Regions from separate parts of the Pseudodesulfovibrio indicus genome, predicted to be linked through region 1. Evidence: predicted binding sites of a transcription regulator. Region 1 holds the regulator's gene; each other region holds the start of a gene.

Region 1 (3,826 bases):
CACCGAAGGGTCCTGCGGCAAGCTGACCTACTTCGTCGGCCCCCAGCTGCTCAAGATGGAGCAGAGCCCGCTGCTTCAGGACGGCCCCAATTCCCTGACCGGCGAAGTGATCAACTTCCACGTCCGGGACAACCGGTCCGAGGTCATCGGCGGCGACCAGCGGGTCAAGGCGATCTTCGTTGCTCCCGGCAGCATGAAGGTGCAGTAGATGGCCACCGGTCTTCGAGCCACGAACCTGTCCAAGCGGTACGGCCAGAAAGAGGTCGTGCACGGCATCGACATCGAGCTGAACAAGCGCGAGGTGGTCGGGCTGCTCGGCCCCAACGGCGCGGGCAAGACCACGACCTTCTACATGTTGGTGGGCATCGTGGCCCCGAACACCGGCCAGGTGGTCCTGGGGGACGAGGTCCTGACCGGCAGGCCGCTCCACGAGCGGGCCAGGCTCGGCGTCAGCTACCTGCCCCAGGAGAGTTCCATCTTCAAGAAGCTGACCGTGCGTCAGAACCTGGAGATCATCCTCGAGCAGACGGCCATGAATTCGCGCCGACAGCGGGCCAGGGCGGATGAATTGATGGAGATGTTCACCATCACCAAGCTGGCGGACCAGGCTGCCATGTTCCTGTCCGGCGGCGAGCGGCGGCGCCTCGAGATCGCCCGCGCCCTGATCCTCGACCCGCAGTTCATCCTCCTGGACGAGCCGTTCGCGGGCATCGACCCCATCGCGGTCATCGACATCCAGGAGATTATCTCGGTGCTCAAGTCCATGGACATCGGCATCCTGATTTCGGACCACAACGTTCGTGAAACGTTGAATATCTGCGATCGCGCCTATCTCGTCTACGAGGGCACGGTCATCCTCGAAGGGTCGCCGGAGGAAATCGTCAAATCGAGCCGGGCCAGGCAGATTTACCTGGGCGAAGACTTCCGGCTCTAGCCGCGAAACCGCGCATTTTTTGCGCTTTCCGGATTTACACGGTTCCCAAAGGTTGGTACACTTTTTTCATACTCGCGTATATCCGCTGGATTATTAATGGAAACAGGACGTTAACACAATTGTGTTGCGTCCTTTTCTTGCATGTGGCATAGTTGAACCGAAAAAAACTTCCCGCAGCCGGGAAAAAAGTAAAAATATCCGGCGAGCGATATTGTGAAACCGTAAAGCGAGCAGGGAATCATGGGATTGGAACTTCGGCAACAGCTCAAGCTCACACAGCAACTGGTCATGACGCCTCAGTTGCAGCAGGCCATCAAGCTGCTGCAGCTCTCCCGTCTGGAGCTGCTGGAAACGGTACAGCAGGAACTATTGGAAAATCCGTTCCTGGATGAGACCGAGCCCGAGGTGGAACCGCAGGAAACGCCCGACCCACGGGAAGTCCTGACCGAGGCCCAGGCCGAGGAAGAGCTGGTCCGCACCGCCGATTGGGAAAACTATCTCGGCGAATTTTCCTCGACCTCCAAGCAGGCCCTGTCCCGGGACTCCGAGATTCCGGAGGAGGGGATGTCGTTCGAAGCGCGCCTTGCCTCCAAGCCTTCGCTGGAAGGCCACGTCACCTGGCAGATGCGGCTTTCGGATTTCACGGAGCACGAAGTGGCCATCGGCGAGGTCATCCTCGGCAACATCGATTCCAACGGCTATCTCCAGGCCTCCATGGAGGAGCTGACCTCCATGATTCAGGCCACCGACGAAGAGGTGGAGTCGGTCCTGATGCGCATACAGCGCCTGGACCCCGTGGGCGTGGCCGCCCGTTCCCCCCAGGAGTGCCTGCTGGTTCAGATGGAAGTCCTGGGCTACGACGATCCGACCCTGGTCTCCCTGGTGCGCGACCACCTGGAAGACCTGGAGAAGAACCGCTACAAGCCGCTGGCCCGCAAGTTCAAGATCACCATGGAAGAGCTCAAGGACTACCTCGACACGATCCAGACGCTCGACCCCATGCCCGGCGCCAGCTTCTCCAGCACCGAGCCGCACTACGTCTCGCCCGACGTCTTCGTCTACAAGTATGGCGAGGACTTCGTCATCATCCTCAACGAGGACGGGCTGCCCCGTTTGCAGATGAACAGCTTCTACATGGATTCCATGAAGGGCGCGGCGGACAAGGAGAAGGAATATTTCCAGGAAAAGATGCGTTCCGCCGCATGGTTGATGAAAAGTCTGTACCAGCGGCAGCGAACCCTGTATAAAGTAGTCGAGTCCATTGTCGGCTTTCAACGGGGGTTCTTCGAGGAAGGCGTGACAAAGCTCAAACCCTTGATCCTCAAGGAGGTCGCGGAAGACATCGAGATGCACGAATCCACCGTGAGCCGGATCACGACCAACAAGTACGTTTCAACCCCCCACGGCATCTACGAGTTGAAGTTTTTCTTCAACTCCGCCCTGGACCTGAACGACGGTTCCCAGGTGGGCTCGGAGAGCGTGAAAGCGCTCATCAAGCAGATGATCGCGGATGAAGACACGAAGAAACCGCTCAGCGATGAACGGATCGGCGAGATCCTCAAGGAGAAACTTGACGTGAACATCGCCAGGCGCACGGTCGCCAAGTACCGTTCGGCAATGGGTATTGCTTCGTCATCCAAGCGCAAGCAGTATTTCTAGTCTGCTTGCCGGACACACAACCAGGAGGCAGCGTATGAACATCAGCTTCACTTTCAAGAACTTTGAGCCGTCCGATCACCTCAAGGGTTACGCTGAAAAGCGTTTTGAAAAGGTTGCGAAGTACGTTTCCGATGCGGAAGCAGATCTCCAGGTGAACCTGCTGGTCGAGAAGTTCCGCCACAAGGCGGACGTGATCCTCAACTCGGATCGCATTCACATCTCGGCCTACGAGGACTCCGAGGATATGTATTCCACCATCGACATGGTCCTGGACAAGCTGGAAGCCCAGCTTCGCAAGATGCGCGAGAAGATGAAGAACCGCCCCAGACAGGCGCGTCCCAATAAGATGGTGCAGATGAACTACATCTCCTTCGATGAGATCGGAGCCGGAGCGGCCCCGACCATCGTCGGCACCGACGCATACGAGCCCAAGCCCATGTCCGTGGACGAGGCCGCCATGCAGCTGGATGCCCTGGAGAACGAGTTCCTGGTCTTCCGCAACGCGGAAACCGAAGGCGTCAACGTTATCTACAAGAGAAAGAACGGCGATTACGGCCTCATCGACCCCGGAAACTAAGCATGAAACTCAGTGATTACCTGGCGAAGGAACTGATCCTTCCCGAGCTGCAGTCCGAGACCAAGTCGGACGTACTCAATGAACTGGTCGCCCCCCTGGGCGAGATATATCCCGAGATGGACACGGACCTAGCGGTCCGTGTCCTTCTCGATCGCGAGCGCCTCGGCTCCACCGGCATCGGCGACGGTATCGCCATCCCCCACGGCAAGCTGGAGAACCTGGAAAAGGTCATGGTCGTGGTCGGGCGAAGCCGAAAAGGAGTCGAGTTCGAAGCCCTGGACCACAGCCCGTGCGGCATCTTCTTCCTGGTCCTGGCCCCGGAACAGGTGGCGGGCATGCACTTGCGCGTGCTGGCCCAGATCTCCCGGCTGCTCAAGGACGAGGAGTTCCGCAAGGCGTTTCTCGCGGCCGACGGGTTCGACGGCCTCTGGTCACTCCTCAAGGACGTCTAAAACCCGGCAGGCCGTTTTGACCCCGACAAATCCCTTTCCCGTCGTCATCGTCACCGGGCTCTCCGGTTCCGGGAAGTCCACCGCCCTCAGGGTGTTCGAGGACCTGGGATTCTTCTGCATCGACGGGCTGCCCTGCGAGATGTCGCCCAAGCTGGCGGACCTGATCCTCAAGTTCGACACCAAGTATCGCGGGTTGGCGCTCGG
Region 2 (3,826 bases), 1.2 Mb from region 1:
AGATGGCCGCGCGCTCCACCGCGTTGGCGAACTGGCGGACGTTGCCCGGCCAGTCGTAGTTGAAGAATATCTCCATGGCCTCGGACGAGACCCCGGCGATGTCCGTGCCGAGGCGGCGGTTGGCCCGGTCCAGGAAAAACTCGGCCAGCTGCGGCAGGTCGGACTTGCGGTCGCGCAGGGGCGGCAGGATCAGGGTGGCCACGTTCAGTCTATAGTATAGATCGCTGCGAAACTCGCCCTCCCGGACGCGCTCCTCCAGCTCCTGGTTGGTGGCCGCGATGATCCGCACGTCGTACAGGATGGGCTTGGCCCCGCCCACGCGCTCGGCCTGCTTCTGCTCCACGGCGCGCAGCAGCTTGGGTTGGAGGTGCAGCGGCATGTCGCCGATCTCGTCGAGCATCAGGGAGCCGGACTTGGCCAGTTCGAACTTGCCCTGCTTCATGCTCGTGGCCCCGGTGAAGGCCCCCTTCTCGTGGCCGAACAACTCGGACTCGATGAGGTTCTCGGGGATGGCCGCGCAGTTGATCTTGACGAACGGGGCCTTGGCCCGGGAGCTCAGGGCGTGGATGGTGTCCGCCACCAGCTCCTTGCCGGTGCCGGTCTCGCCCATGATCAGGACGTCGGCGTTGAGCTCGGCCACGCGGGCGATGCGCTCCTTGACCGCCATCATGGGCGCGCTTTGGCCGATGATGTTGTGCAGGGGGCTGGACCCGCCGCGCCGCTTCAGGTCGGCCAGCTCCTGCTGGAGGCGGCGCTTTTCCAGGGCCCGCCGGACCACCACTTCCATCTCGCGCAGGGAGAACGGCTTCTCGAAATAGTCGTAGGCGCCCTGCTGCATGGCCGTGACGCCGGAATCCTTGGAGGCGTAGCCGGTCATGACGATGACGTCCACGCCGGGGGCCACGTCCGCCAGGTGGCGCAACGCCTCCAGCCCGGACATGCCGGGCAGCTGGATGTCGTGGAGGATGAGGTCGAACTCCGCGGCTCCGGCCTTCTTGATGCCTTCCTCGGCGGAAGGTGCCGTATCCACTTCGTATCCCTTGTCGGCCAACGCCTCGACCAGCATGCCCTGGAAGGCGCGATCGTCGTCGACCACAAGAATTTTTTCAGCCACAGGTTTGCTCCCTGATGGTGTTTGTCCCGCGTGAAGGAACCCTACAGGATTCGAAGAGGCATATCCACAAAAAATAGACAAATGAGCCCGCCAATCCGAATACGCTTCTTTGCCGCTCTTGGTCACAAAACTTTTAATACAATTAATACATACTGGTACACACTGATTGATGCGCAAAGATTCTGCTTTGGCACGCACAATGCTTCTGTGAGGTTACCCGGCTTCCGGCCGGTACAATTTCTGGATTCAAGGAGTACGGGAATGAGAAAGAGAGATAGACGCCAGGGCCTCGCCGCCATCGAGTTCGCGTTGCTGCTTCCCGTGGTGGCATTCCTGGGGTTGCTTCTGGTGGAGGGCGGCAGCGCCATGCACACCTATTCCTCCCTGGTCGAGGCCAGCCGCGAAGGCGCGCGCCACGTGCTCATGGAAGGCGAAACCGCGGACGTGGAAGGCCTTGTGGCGGCCCTCGTCGTGGACCTCGACCCCGAAGCCCTGTCCACCAACGTGACCACCGACCCCGTGGCAAAAACCGTCACAGTAGAGGTTTCCTATGTTTACCAGATGTTTGGATCGCAGAACGGTCAGCGGTTGTTCGGCGACGAAGAAGACGAACCCCTGCGGTTCGTCGCGCAGACAACCATGCCGCTTCCGTAAGGCGCGTCAAGGCGCGACCAGTGCCGTCATGGCCCTGCTGCTCCCCATTCTGCTGGGGGTGGCGGGCATCGCCGTGGACATGGGCAACATGTACCTGACCCACACCCGGCTCCAGGCCGCGGTGGACGCGGGCGCGCTGGCGGGCAGCCTGGAGCTGCCCTACGACCCCGACCTGTCCAAGGGCGTGGTCGACCAGGCCGTGCGCCTCATGGTCGAAAACAACATGGAATCCGCCGTGGTCACCTCCGTGTCCGCCGGAACCGAGATCCGCAGCGTGAAGGTCACGGCCCAGGCCGAAGTGAAGATGATCCTCATGGAGGTCCTGGGCATAGCCGACAAGGTGGTCCAGGCCAGCGCCACGGCGGGTTTCAACAAGCTCGAAGTGGTCTTCGTGGTGGACAACTCCGGTTCCATGAAGGGCACGCCCATTACCATGGTCAAGCAGGCCTCCATCGAACTGACCGACCTGCTCATCCCTGACGGAGCCACCCCCGACACCAAGGTCGGCATGGTCGCCTTCCGAGGCAAGGTCCGCATCGACGCGGGCGCCGAAGGGTACGAGGAGGGATGCCAGAACGCGGACGGCACCCTGAACCGGGGCATACACGAGGACTTCATGGACGAATACTACGCCCTGCCCTACTACTACCGCAGCTCCATCAGCCTCGACACCTGCTCCGACCTGCCCGTTTCCCTGCCGCTGAGCCAGGACAAGGAACAGATCATCAGCTCCATCAACACCCAGACCGCCACGGGCGCGGCCTCGGGCACGGTCATCTCCGAAGGCATCAAGTGGGGCCGCCACATCCTGACCCCCGAGGCCCCCTACACCCAGGGCGGCGACAAGAAGGACTTCCGCAAGATCATGATCGTACTCACCGACGGCGACACCGAGGACGGCGAGTGCGGCGGCACCTACCGCGCCTACTACCGGCCCAACAACTACTGGACCAACGCCTACTACGGCATGGGCGTGAAAACGGCCCACTGCGACGACAACGGCGTGCTGAACCAGGACATGCTCAACGAGGCCCAGCTGGCCAAGGACGCGGGCATCGAGATCTTCGCCATCCGGTTCGGCTACTCGGACAATACCGACATCAACCTGATGAAGACCATCGCGTCCAGCAAGGAAGGCACCGACGACCATTACTTCGATGCCCCGCGCGTGGACGACATCCCCGACGTCTTCAAGCAGATCGGCAAGCAGCTCGGCTGGCGCCTGCTCTAGGGAGGTTACGACCATGCGCAACAACCGCAAGAACTCCCGTCGCGGCCTGGCCGCCGTGGAAACGGCCCTGGTCCTGCCCATCCTGTTCATCCTGGCCATGGGCGTCATCGAAGGCGGCAACGCCGTCTACGCCTGGGTCACCGTGCAGAAGGCGGCCCAGAGGGGCGCCCACTACGCGGCCACGGGCCGCGGGGCGGAGACCGGCACCCGGCTCGCGGACATCATCAACACCACCCAGGCCGGGCTGACCACCCTGGACCCGGCCAAGGTGATCATCTCCGTCCGCTCCTGGCCCGACCTGTCGGCCACGGGCGACGGCATCGACAACGACGCGGGCGCGCCCTGCCAACTGGCCGAGGTCGCCGTGCTCTACAACTACGAGCCGTTCACTCCGCTGGTGGCGTCGCTGCTGCCCGATTCCATCCCCCTGCGGGGCTACGACCGGAAGGTCAACGAACCCTGGAAGCCGTGCGACTGATCGCATTGCAGCATACCCTCCACGAAAAGCCCCCGCACAGGGGGCTTTTTCCTGTCCGGCATCGGATGCAATGTGAGAATTGGTATTGATTTGTGCCAGCATGTCCCTTATCCTCTATTAAAACAGTGTCTAAAGTGGATATCTCTAGAACAGGAGCTCCTGAAGTGGACAACTTTCCGGCCATCCTCGGCGTGTACTCCCTCCAGCTCGATTCCGACATCGGCACCGGCGGAACGACATCCAAGCACGACAACGTCACCTACTGGTATGCCCGCCAGCTCTCCCAGAAGGAATTCGAGGTCCAGCCCCTGAACGCCCACCACGTCCCCTCGGGCGTGCGCAGCGTGCT
Region 3 (3,826 bases), 520 kb from region 1:
GCCGATGATCTTGATGGCCTGCTTGTTGGCGCCGACCGTCCCGTCCGAACCGAGACCCCAGAACTTGCACTGGACGGTGCCTTCAGGGGTGGTGTCCAGGGTCTCGGCCGTGACAAGGGAGGCTTGGGTGACGTCGTCCTCGATACCCACGGTGAAGCGGGTCTTGGGGGCGGACGCAGCCAGGTTGTCGTACACGGCCTTGGCCATGGCCGGAGTGAACTCCTTGGAGCCCAGGCCGTAGCGGCCGGCGGTGACGACGGGGCCGTTGCCCTTTTCCAGGAAGACGGTGCAGACATCCTGGAACAGGGGGTCGCCAAGCGCGCCGGGCTCTTTGGTGCGGTCGAGCACGGACACGGCCTTGGCGGTTTCGGGCAGCACGGCCAGGAAATGCTTGGCCGAGAACGGGCGGTACAGGCGGACCTTGATCAGGCCGACCTTCTCGCCTTCGGCGACCAGGTGGTTGACCACTTCCTCCAGGGTCTCGCAGGCGGAGCCCATGGCGATGACCACGCGCTCGGCGTCGGCGGCGCCGACGTAGTCGAACGGCTTGTAGGAGCGGCCGGTCAGGGCGGACACTTTGTCCATGTACTCCTCGACGATGGCCGGGATGGCATCATAGTAGGAGTTGGAAGCCTCGCGGCCCTGGAAGTAGATGTCCGGGTTCTGGGCGGTGCCGCGAACGTCCGGGTGTTCCGGGTTCATGGCGCGCTTGCGGAAGGCGGCGACCTTCTCGGTGTTCAGCAGCGGCTTCATGTCCTCGTAGTCGATGACCTCGATCTTCTGGATCTCGTGGGAGGTGCGGAAGCCGTCGAAGAAGGAGACGAAGGGCACGGAGGCCTCGACGGTGGCCAGGTGGGAGACCAGGGCGAGGTCCATGACTTCCTGGACCGACGCGGAGGCCAGCATGGCGAAGCCGGTCTGGCGGCAGGCCATGACGTCCTGGTGGTCGCCGAAAATGGACAGGGCGTGGGCCGCGATGGCCCGCGCCGAGACGTGGAAGACGCAGGGCAGCAGTTCGCCCGCGATCTTGTACATGTTCGGGATCATCAGCAGCAACCCCTGGGAGGCGGTGAAGGTGGTGGTCAGCGCGCCGCCGGCGAGGCCGCCGTGCACAGCGCCGGCCGCTCCGGCCTCGGACTGCAGCTGGCGGACCTCGAGGGTCTGCCCGAAAATATTCTTGCGGCCCTGAGCGGCCCATTCGTCGGCGATCTCACCCATGGTGGAAGAGGGGGTGATGGGGTAGATGGCGGCGGTCTCACTCATGGCATAGGCCACCCAGGCGGCGGCGGTGTTGCCATCCATCGTTTTCATCTTGGACATTCGGTAATTCTCCTATTGTGGTGTCGTCTGTTCACTTGGCGTCCGCCAGGCGGACCGGTCAATTGAGGACATAATCCTTACTCAACAACCGTGCCAACTTGGCGAATATTGAAATATCCTTGTTTTACGACTTGTTACGTTTCAGCGGTATTTTCGCGCACCGGTCCGGCCGGTGGCGCAAGTCTGAAAAACAGGACGGCCGATCGCGACCATGAGGGAAAAACTCCCGAATCATGGGCGTTGAGGAGGAAAGTGGAGGATCAGGGTGAAAAACGGACCAGTCCTAAAAATCGGACAGGTGCGCAACGGGTGATCCGTGGGGAGGCGGAGGGGGGTGCCTTATTCTTTCGCGGCCCAGGCGGGGCCCGCCAGGAGGACCTTGGCGTGGACCGGGCAGGACTCCACATGGGCCCCACGCAGGTAGCCGGAACTCATGAGAAATTCGTTCACGATTTCACCTCCCACGAACTTGAAGTGTTTTTTGAACAGCTTGACCCAGTCCTCCTTTTTCAGGGGATGGTGGGCGTCGAGCCAGTTCTTGAAGGAGCCGTGCGATGCCTGGATGGCCAGGATCGCATTGGCGTTGTGGATGGCGGCGTTGACCTTGAGCCTGTTGCGGATGATGCCCGCATCGGCCAGGAGCCGGGCCCTGTCCGATTCGCCGTACCGGGCCACGGCCTCGATCCGGAAGCCGGAGTACGCCTTGCGGAAGTTCTTCTCTTTATTGAGGATCGTCCGCCAGCTCAGGCCCGCCTGGTTGATCTCGAGGACCAGCAGGGCGAACAGCTCGTCGTCGTCCGTGACCGGGAACCCGTACCGGGTGTCGTGGTACAGGCGATCCACGTCGTCTTCGGGCCGGGCGGCGCAGAAGGCGCAGTAAGAATCGAATTCGGCCATGGTCGCTCCTAGAGGGTCAGGCCGTACTTCTTGAGCAGGCTGTAGAAGTGTGAGCGGGAGAGCTTGGAAACCTCCAGGATACGGGGCAGATCCCCGTCGCACTGGCGGATCAGCTCGCCCAGGTAGACCTTTTCCGCAGTGGACTTGAAGTCCCGCAGGGTGGGCAGCTCCTGCTCGAAGATGTCTTCGAAGATGTCCTGTCCGATTTTTCGGACAGGCTCGGGGATGGGGGCCGCTTCCGGCTCGGGCTGGCGCGCGCCGCCGGTCATGCGCTCGATCTGCGCCTTGGCCACCTGGACCCGCAGCTCGCGCGGCAGGTGCATGGCGTAGAGGGTCTTCTCGTTGCCCGCCGTGACCACGGCGCGTTCAAGGATGTTGAACAATTCACGGACGTTGCCGGGCCAGTCGTAGTTCTCCAGTGCCGGGTGGAAGTCCGAGCCGAAGGACTTGGGCGGCATGCCGTATTGGCGGCAGAGCTGGTGCACCCGGTAGATGCACAGGGGGCGGATGTCCTCGGGCCGGTCCTTGAGGGGCGGCAGGTGGATGTGCATTGTCTTGAGTCGATACAGCAGGTCCGAGCGGAATGTCCCCTTTTCGACCATTTCCTCCAGGTCGCGGTTGGTGGCGGCCACCAGGCGGAAGTTGCTGGTCTGCTCGCGGGTGTCGCCCACGGGCCGGAAGGTCCGCTCCTGGAGGACGCGCAGGAAGGCCTTCTGCATGGAGAGCGGCATCTCGCCCACCTCGTCGAGGAACAGGGTCCCGCCGTCGGCCAGTTTGACCAGGCCGATGCGGTCCGCCTGCGCCCCGGTGAACGCGCCCTTGCGGTGGCCGTACAGGGTGGACTCCAGCAGGGATTCGGTCAGCCCGGCGCAGTCCACGACCACGAACTTGGCTTCCTTGCGCTTGGAGTTGGCGTGGATGGTGGAGGCGAACAGCTCCTTGCCGGTGCCGGTCTCGCCGGTGATGAGCACGTTGGAGTCCGAGCGCGCGGCCTGGGAAAGCAGGTTGAAGCTGACCTTGATGATCGGGCTCTCGCCGACCACGCCGTTGAGGTCCAGGTTGCGGTCCGCGTCGCGGCCCCGTTTCTCCTCGTGGTACTTGAGCGCGCGCCCCAGGGTCAGGGATATCTCGCGGATGGAGGACGGCTTGAGCAGGTAGTCCCAGACCCCGCCCCGGATGGCCAGCTCCGCGCCGTCGGGGTCGCCCTTGCCGGTCAGGATGATGACCTCGGGCGGGTCGGGCAGGGCCATGATGTCGGGCAGTATGTCCAGCCCGTTGCCGTCGGGCAGGCGCACATCCAGGAAGATGACGTCGTAGTTCCCCTCCCGGATCATGCGGTGCCCCGCGTCCAGGGTATGGGCCGAGGCGCAGCTGTGGGTCAGCCTGGTGATCAGGCTTTCCATGGTCTCGCAGACCTCGAGGTCGTCGTCTATGATCAGAATGTCCGCCACGTTACTCCCCTTGTCGTTCTCCGGTCAGCGCCGCGTTGATGGCCCTGGACAGGTCCTGTTTGTCATAGGGCTTGATAACCACCATGCGGATGTTCGGCAAGTCCGCCGCCGCATGAACGGCGTCTTCGCGTCCGGAAACGAGGATTATGGGCAGGTTC
Region 4 (3,826 bases), 1.5 Mb from region 1:
GGGACGGCAAGGGGTATCCGCACGGCCTCAAGGGCACCATGATCCCGCTCGGCGCGCGGATCATCAGCGTGGCCGACACCCTGTCCGCCATGCTCCAGGACCGGCCCTACCGCAATGCATTGTCAATGGACCGCGCGTGCGGAGAAATCTCAGGCTGCGCCGGAACCCAGTTCGACCCCACCGTGGTCGTGGCCTTCCGTTCCGCATTCGACGACATTCGGCGCCTGGTCACGCCGCCCGGCGAGGGATGACGCGGAGCTGCCGGCGACCTGGATGCCGTCGAGGGAAGCCTCCGGCGGCTGGGGCGCTGCCCCAGACCCCGCCAGGGAACCCTTTGAAAAGGGTTCCCTGGACCCTCCCAAACTTTTTGTCGCTCGCTTCGCTCGGGTCCGTGCGGGCGCGGAGGGTCGAGTTTTGGGGGAGGTGGAAGGGGGAGGTGTGCGGTTTGGCGGGAGTGTCGGCGGGTGGCGGGGATGCGGTGTCCCTGATGGTTCGCGCCGGACGTCTGCGGCGCGCGGTCAGCCGCCCGGCGCGAACCATCCGGGACGGTTGCCCACGCCGCCGGACCGGACGGGGGCCAAGGGAAAGTGTCAGGGCGGCGTGTTAAAACTCTGGAAAGGAAGAGGCCTTATCTTGAACCTCGAACCTCGCGAAGCGACCCAAAAAGTTTGGGAAAAGGAGGGGATGGGGGTCCGGGGGAAGGGGAGGAAACAACCCTTTTCAAAGGGTTTTTCCTCCCCTTCCCCCGGCCGCCGGAGGCGCAAAAAAAAAGGGCGGACGCGCGCAGCGCGTCCGCCCTTTTTGATGGCTGATGGCCCGGCTACGCCTTGGGCGGGTCGGGGAGGGAGAGGATGGGCTGGATGATTTGTTCCATGGCTTGTCCGGTGGCGGTATCGCGGTGGACCTTCATGAAGGGGAACCCTTCGTCGCCGGAGTCGGCCACGGCGGGGTCGAGGGGGATGCGTCCCAGGAACCGGACGCCCGCTTCCTTGGCCAGTTCCTCGCCGCCGCCGGACTTGAAGATGTTGTGCACCTTGCCGCAGTCGGGGCAGGCGAAGCCGGACATGTTTTCAACGATGCCGAGCACGCGGTTGCCCACTTCGCCCACAAAGGACACGGACCGGCGCACGTCGTCCACGGCCACGCCCTGGGGGGTGGTGACGATGACGGCCATGGCGGTGGGGCCGAGGGTCTGGAGGGCGGACAGCGGTTCGTCGCCGGTGCCGGGGGGACAGTCGACCACGAGGAAGTCGAGGTCGCCCCACATGACGTCCTCCACGAACTGCTTGATCAGGCCGATCTTGACCGGTCCGCGCCAGATGACGGCCTGTCGGTCGTCGGGCAGCATGAAGCCCAGGGACATGACGGACAGGTTCCTGGACCAGGGCACCGGCTCCATGATCTGGTCGCCGATGTGCGGCTGCTGGCCCTTGAGGGAGAGAAGCCGGGGCACGCTCGGGCCGTGCACGTCCACGTCCAGCAGGCCGACCTTCTTGCCGGCCAGGGACAGGGCCACGGCGATGTTGGCGGCCACGGTGGATTTGCCCACGCCGCCCTTGCCGGACATGACCACGATCTTGTGCTTGATGCGGCTCAGGGTTTTTTGCAGTTTCTGCTCTTCGGGGTTGTCGCAGCCGTTGGCGCTGGAACAGCTCCCGTCAGGTGCGGCAGACGCACATCCTTCACAACCACTCATAGGATTCTCCTGAAATAGGGCGGCTCAGGGCCGCCTTTGAAAGTACGCGCAGATCCCGGACCAGCGGACGGTCGCGTCCGGGTCCGAGAGAGATAACCATCGGCGGGAAAATGTCAAACTGATGCGCCGGGCATGGCCAGCTCGGCCAGCGACCCGTGCAGATAGCCGTCGACTACCTGGCCGAGGGAGCCGGTGAGCCACGGGATGACTTGGATTCCGGCTTCTTCGAGGGCTTCGCGGGTGCGGTTGCGGATGGCGCCGCACAGAAAAATGGTTACCCCGCAGGCCAATATGGCGGATGTCCTGTCCATAGGGTCCTTTGAGGGAAGGGATAGGAGGCCTGCGGGGTAAGATTTATGATCGCGTATTTCAAATAACTTGTAGCCGTCCGCGTTCTCGCACACGGAGGCCAACCGGTCCTGGTAGCACGCCAGGCAGATGAGCTTGGCGGAATCCACTTTCATCATCACTCTCCAAAAAACTCTCCGGCAGGACCCTGACCGATTGATGGCAATAGAGCATAGATCGTGCCAACAGAAATATTGATTTATTACAGTGTGTTAGGTTTAAGCGATATGGGCATTTGGGCGAATAATTCGCCATTACCGCAAGGAAGGTGGACGAAAAATTCGCCTATTTGTCGGAGAGGAGCCGTCGCAGGGTGTCCTTGGTGATGCCCAGCTCGCGGCAGGCGGCCATTTTTTTCCCGTTGTTGCGTTTGACGGCCTGGCGCGCGGCGCGGCGCTTGATGGCCTCCATGGTGCCGGACAGGCCCGCCGACCGGGGCGAGCCCTTGGCCGGGTGCAGGTATTCCGGGAGGTGTTCCACCTGGATGAACCCGTCCGCGCAGAGGATGAAGGCGTATTCGAGGATGTTTTCCAGCTCGCGGACGTTGCCGGGGAAGTCGTGGCGCAGGAGCACGGCCATGGCGTCTTCGCTCACGCCCTGGATGGATTTGTTGCGCAGCCCGTTGAATTCCTGGAGGAAGTGGTCCACGAGCAGGGGCAGGTCCTCCTGCCGCTGGGTCAGGGGCGGCAGGGTCAGGGTGACCACGTTGAGGCGGTAGAAGAGGTCCTGTCGGAAGGTCCCCTCGGCCACGGCGTCCTCCAGGTTGCGGTTGGTGGCGGCCACCACGCGCACGTCCGCGCGCACCTGGGAGACCCCGCCGAGCGGCTCGAAGGTCTTGTCCTGGAGGAAGCGGAGCAACTTGACCTGGAGGTTCTGGGGCATGTCGCCGATCTCGTCCAGAAAGACCGTGCCGCCGTCGGCCAGTTCGAACCGGCCCGGCTTGTCCGTGCGCGCCCCGGTGAACGCGCCCGCCTTGTAGCCGAACAGCTCGGATTCCAGCAGGGTGTCGGGCAGCGCGCCGCAGTTCACGGCCACGAACGGCCCTTCCTTGCGCGGGCTCAGGGAGTGGATCGCCTTGGCGAACAGCTCCTTGCCGGTGCCGCTCTGGCCGAGCAGCAGGGTGGTGGCCTCGGATTCGCTGATCTGCGGCAGGATGCGGAAGATCTTGTCCAGGGCCTGGCTGCGGCCCACGATGTTCTCGAACCGGTAGATGTCCTTGGCCTGCTGGCGGGAGACGTGGATCTCGGTCAGGTCGCGGAAGGTCTCCACCCCGCCGACCACGTTGCCGTCCCGGTCCTTGAGGGGCGAGGCCGAGATGGACACGGGCAGGGTGGTGCCGTCCGAGCGGACGATGAAGATGGACTTGTTGACGATGCGCCCGCCGTGCTCGATGCACGCGCCCAGCGCGCACTGGCCGTCGCACAGGGAGGAGCGGAACACGTCCCAGCACTTGCGCCCCAGGGCGTCGTCCCCGGTTATCCCGGTGATCCGCTGGGCCGCCCCGTTGAAATAGGTCACGTTCCAGTCCGCGTCCACGGTGAACAGCCCGTCGGCGATGGAGTCGAGCACGTCCTCGAGCGGCAGGTTCTTCGGAAAGGACATGGTGCCACCCTACATCCCCCGGAATCCCTTGCCAAGAAAAACCGGGCGAAAAATTCGCCCACACATTTGTGGATGATCAAAAAAAGAAACCCGTCCGAAGACGGCCCGCGATGGCGGCAGAGGCTTTCGAGAGTTGGGTGGCCGGGCATGAAAAAAGCCGCCCGGAGGCGGCTTTGAAAA

What was found. The regulator sigma-54, encoded in region 1, starts transcription at its own class of promoters, with help from an activator protein. The targets are predictions, from matches to a motif close to CTGGCACGGNNNNTGCTT.
Region 2: a site for sigma-54 is predicted at 1,302-1,319, ahead of AWY79_RS17165 (TadE/TadG family type IV pilus assembly protein). Genes of this name have one in related genera too.
Region 3: a site for sigma-54 is predicted at 1,400-1,417, ahead of nifJ (pyruvate:ferredoxin (flavodoxin) oxidoreductase). Genes of this name have one in related genera too.
Region 4: a site for sigma-54 is predicted at 2,213-2,230, ahead of AWY79_RS19300 (NifB/NifX family molybdenum-iron cluster-binding protein). Genes of this name have one in related genera too.

The regions. Positions count from the first base shown of each region.
Region 1 covers NZ_CP014206.1:2,593,393-2,597,218, forward strand. The annotation lists gene AWY79_RS11635 (LptA/OstA family protein) at 1-208, shown strand, start outside; gene lptB (LPS export ABC transporter ATP-binding protein) at 209-934, shown strand; gene rpoN (RNA polymerase factor sigma-54) at 1,175-2,593, shown strand; gene hpf (ribosome hibernation-promoting factor, HPF/YfiA family) at 2,628-3,170, shown strand; gene AWY79_RS11655 (PTS sugar transporter subunit IIA) at 3,173-3,622, shown strand; gene rapZ (RNase adapter RapZ) at 3,639-3,826, shown strand, end outside.
Region 2 covers NZ_CP014206.1:3,772,981-3,776,806, forward strand. The annotation lists gene AWY79_RS17160 (sigma-54-dependent transcriptional regulator) at 1-1,114, opposite strand, end outside; gene AWY79_RS17165 (TadE/TadG family type IV pilus assembly protein) at 1,376-1,768, shown strand; gene AWY79_RS17170 (VWA domain-containing protein) at 1,680-2,999, shown strand; gene AWY79_RS17175 (TadE/TadG family type IV pilus assembly protein) at 3,013-3,477, shown strand; gene AWY79_RS17180 (tetratricopeptide repeat protein) at 3,642-3,826, shown strand, end outside.
Region 3 covers NZ_CP014206.1:2,078,214-2,082,039, forward strand. The annotation lists gene nifJ (pyruvate:ferredoxin (flavodoxin) oxidoreductase) at 1-1,320, opposite strand, end outside; gene AWY79_RS09165 (DNA-3-methyladenine glycosylase I) at 1,660-2,217, opposite strand; gene AWY79_RS09170 (sigma-54-dependent transcriptional regulator) at 2,226-3,668, opposite strand; gene AWY79_RS09175 (hybrid sensor histidine kinase/response regulator) at 3,670-3,826, opposite strand, start outside.
Region 4 covers NZ_CP014206.1:1,140,355-1,144,180, forward strand. The annotation lists gene AWY79_RS05315 (HD-GYP domain-containing protein) at 1-251, shown strand, start outside; gene AWY79_RS05320 (Mrp/NBP35 family ATP-binding protein) at 821-1,696, opposite strand; gene AWY79_RS19300 (NifB/NifX family molybdenum-iron cluster-binding protein) at 1,810-2,007, opposite strand; gene AWY79_RS05330 (sigma-54 interaction domain-containing protein) at 2,330-3,646, opposite strand.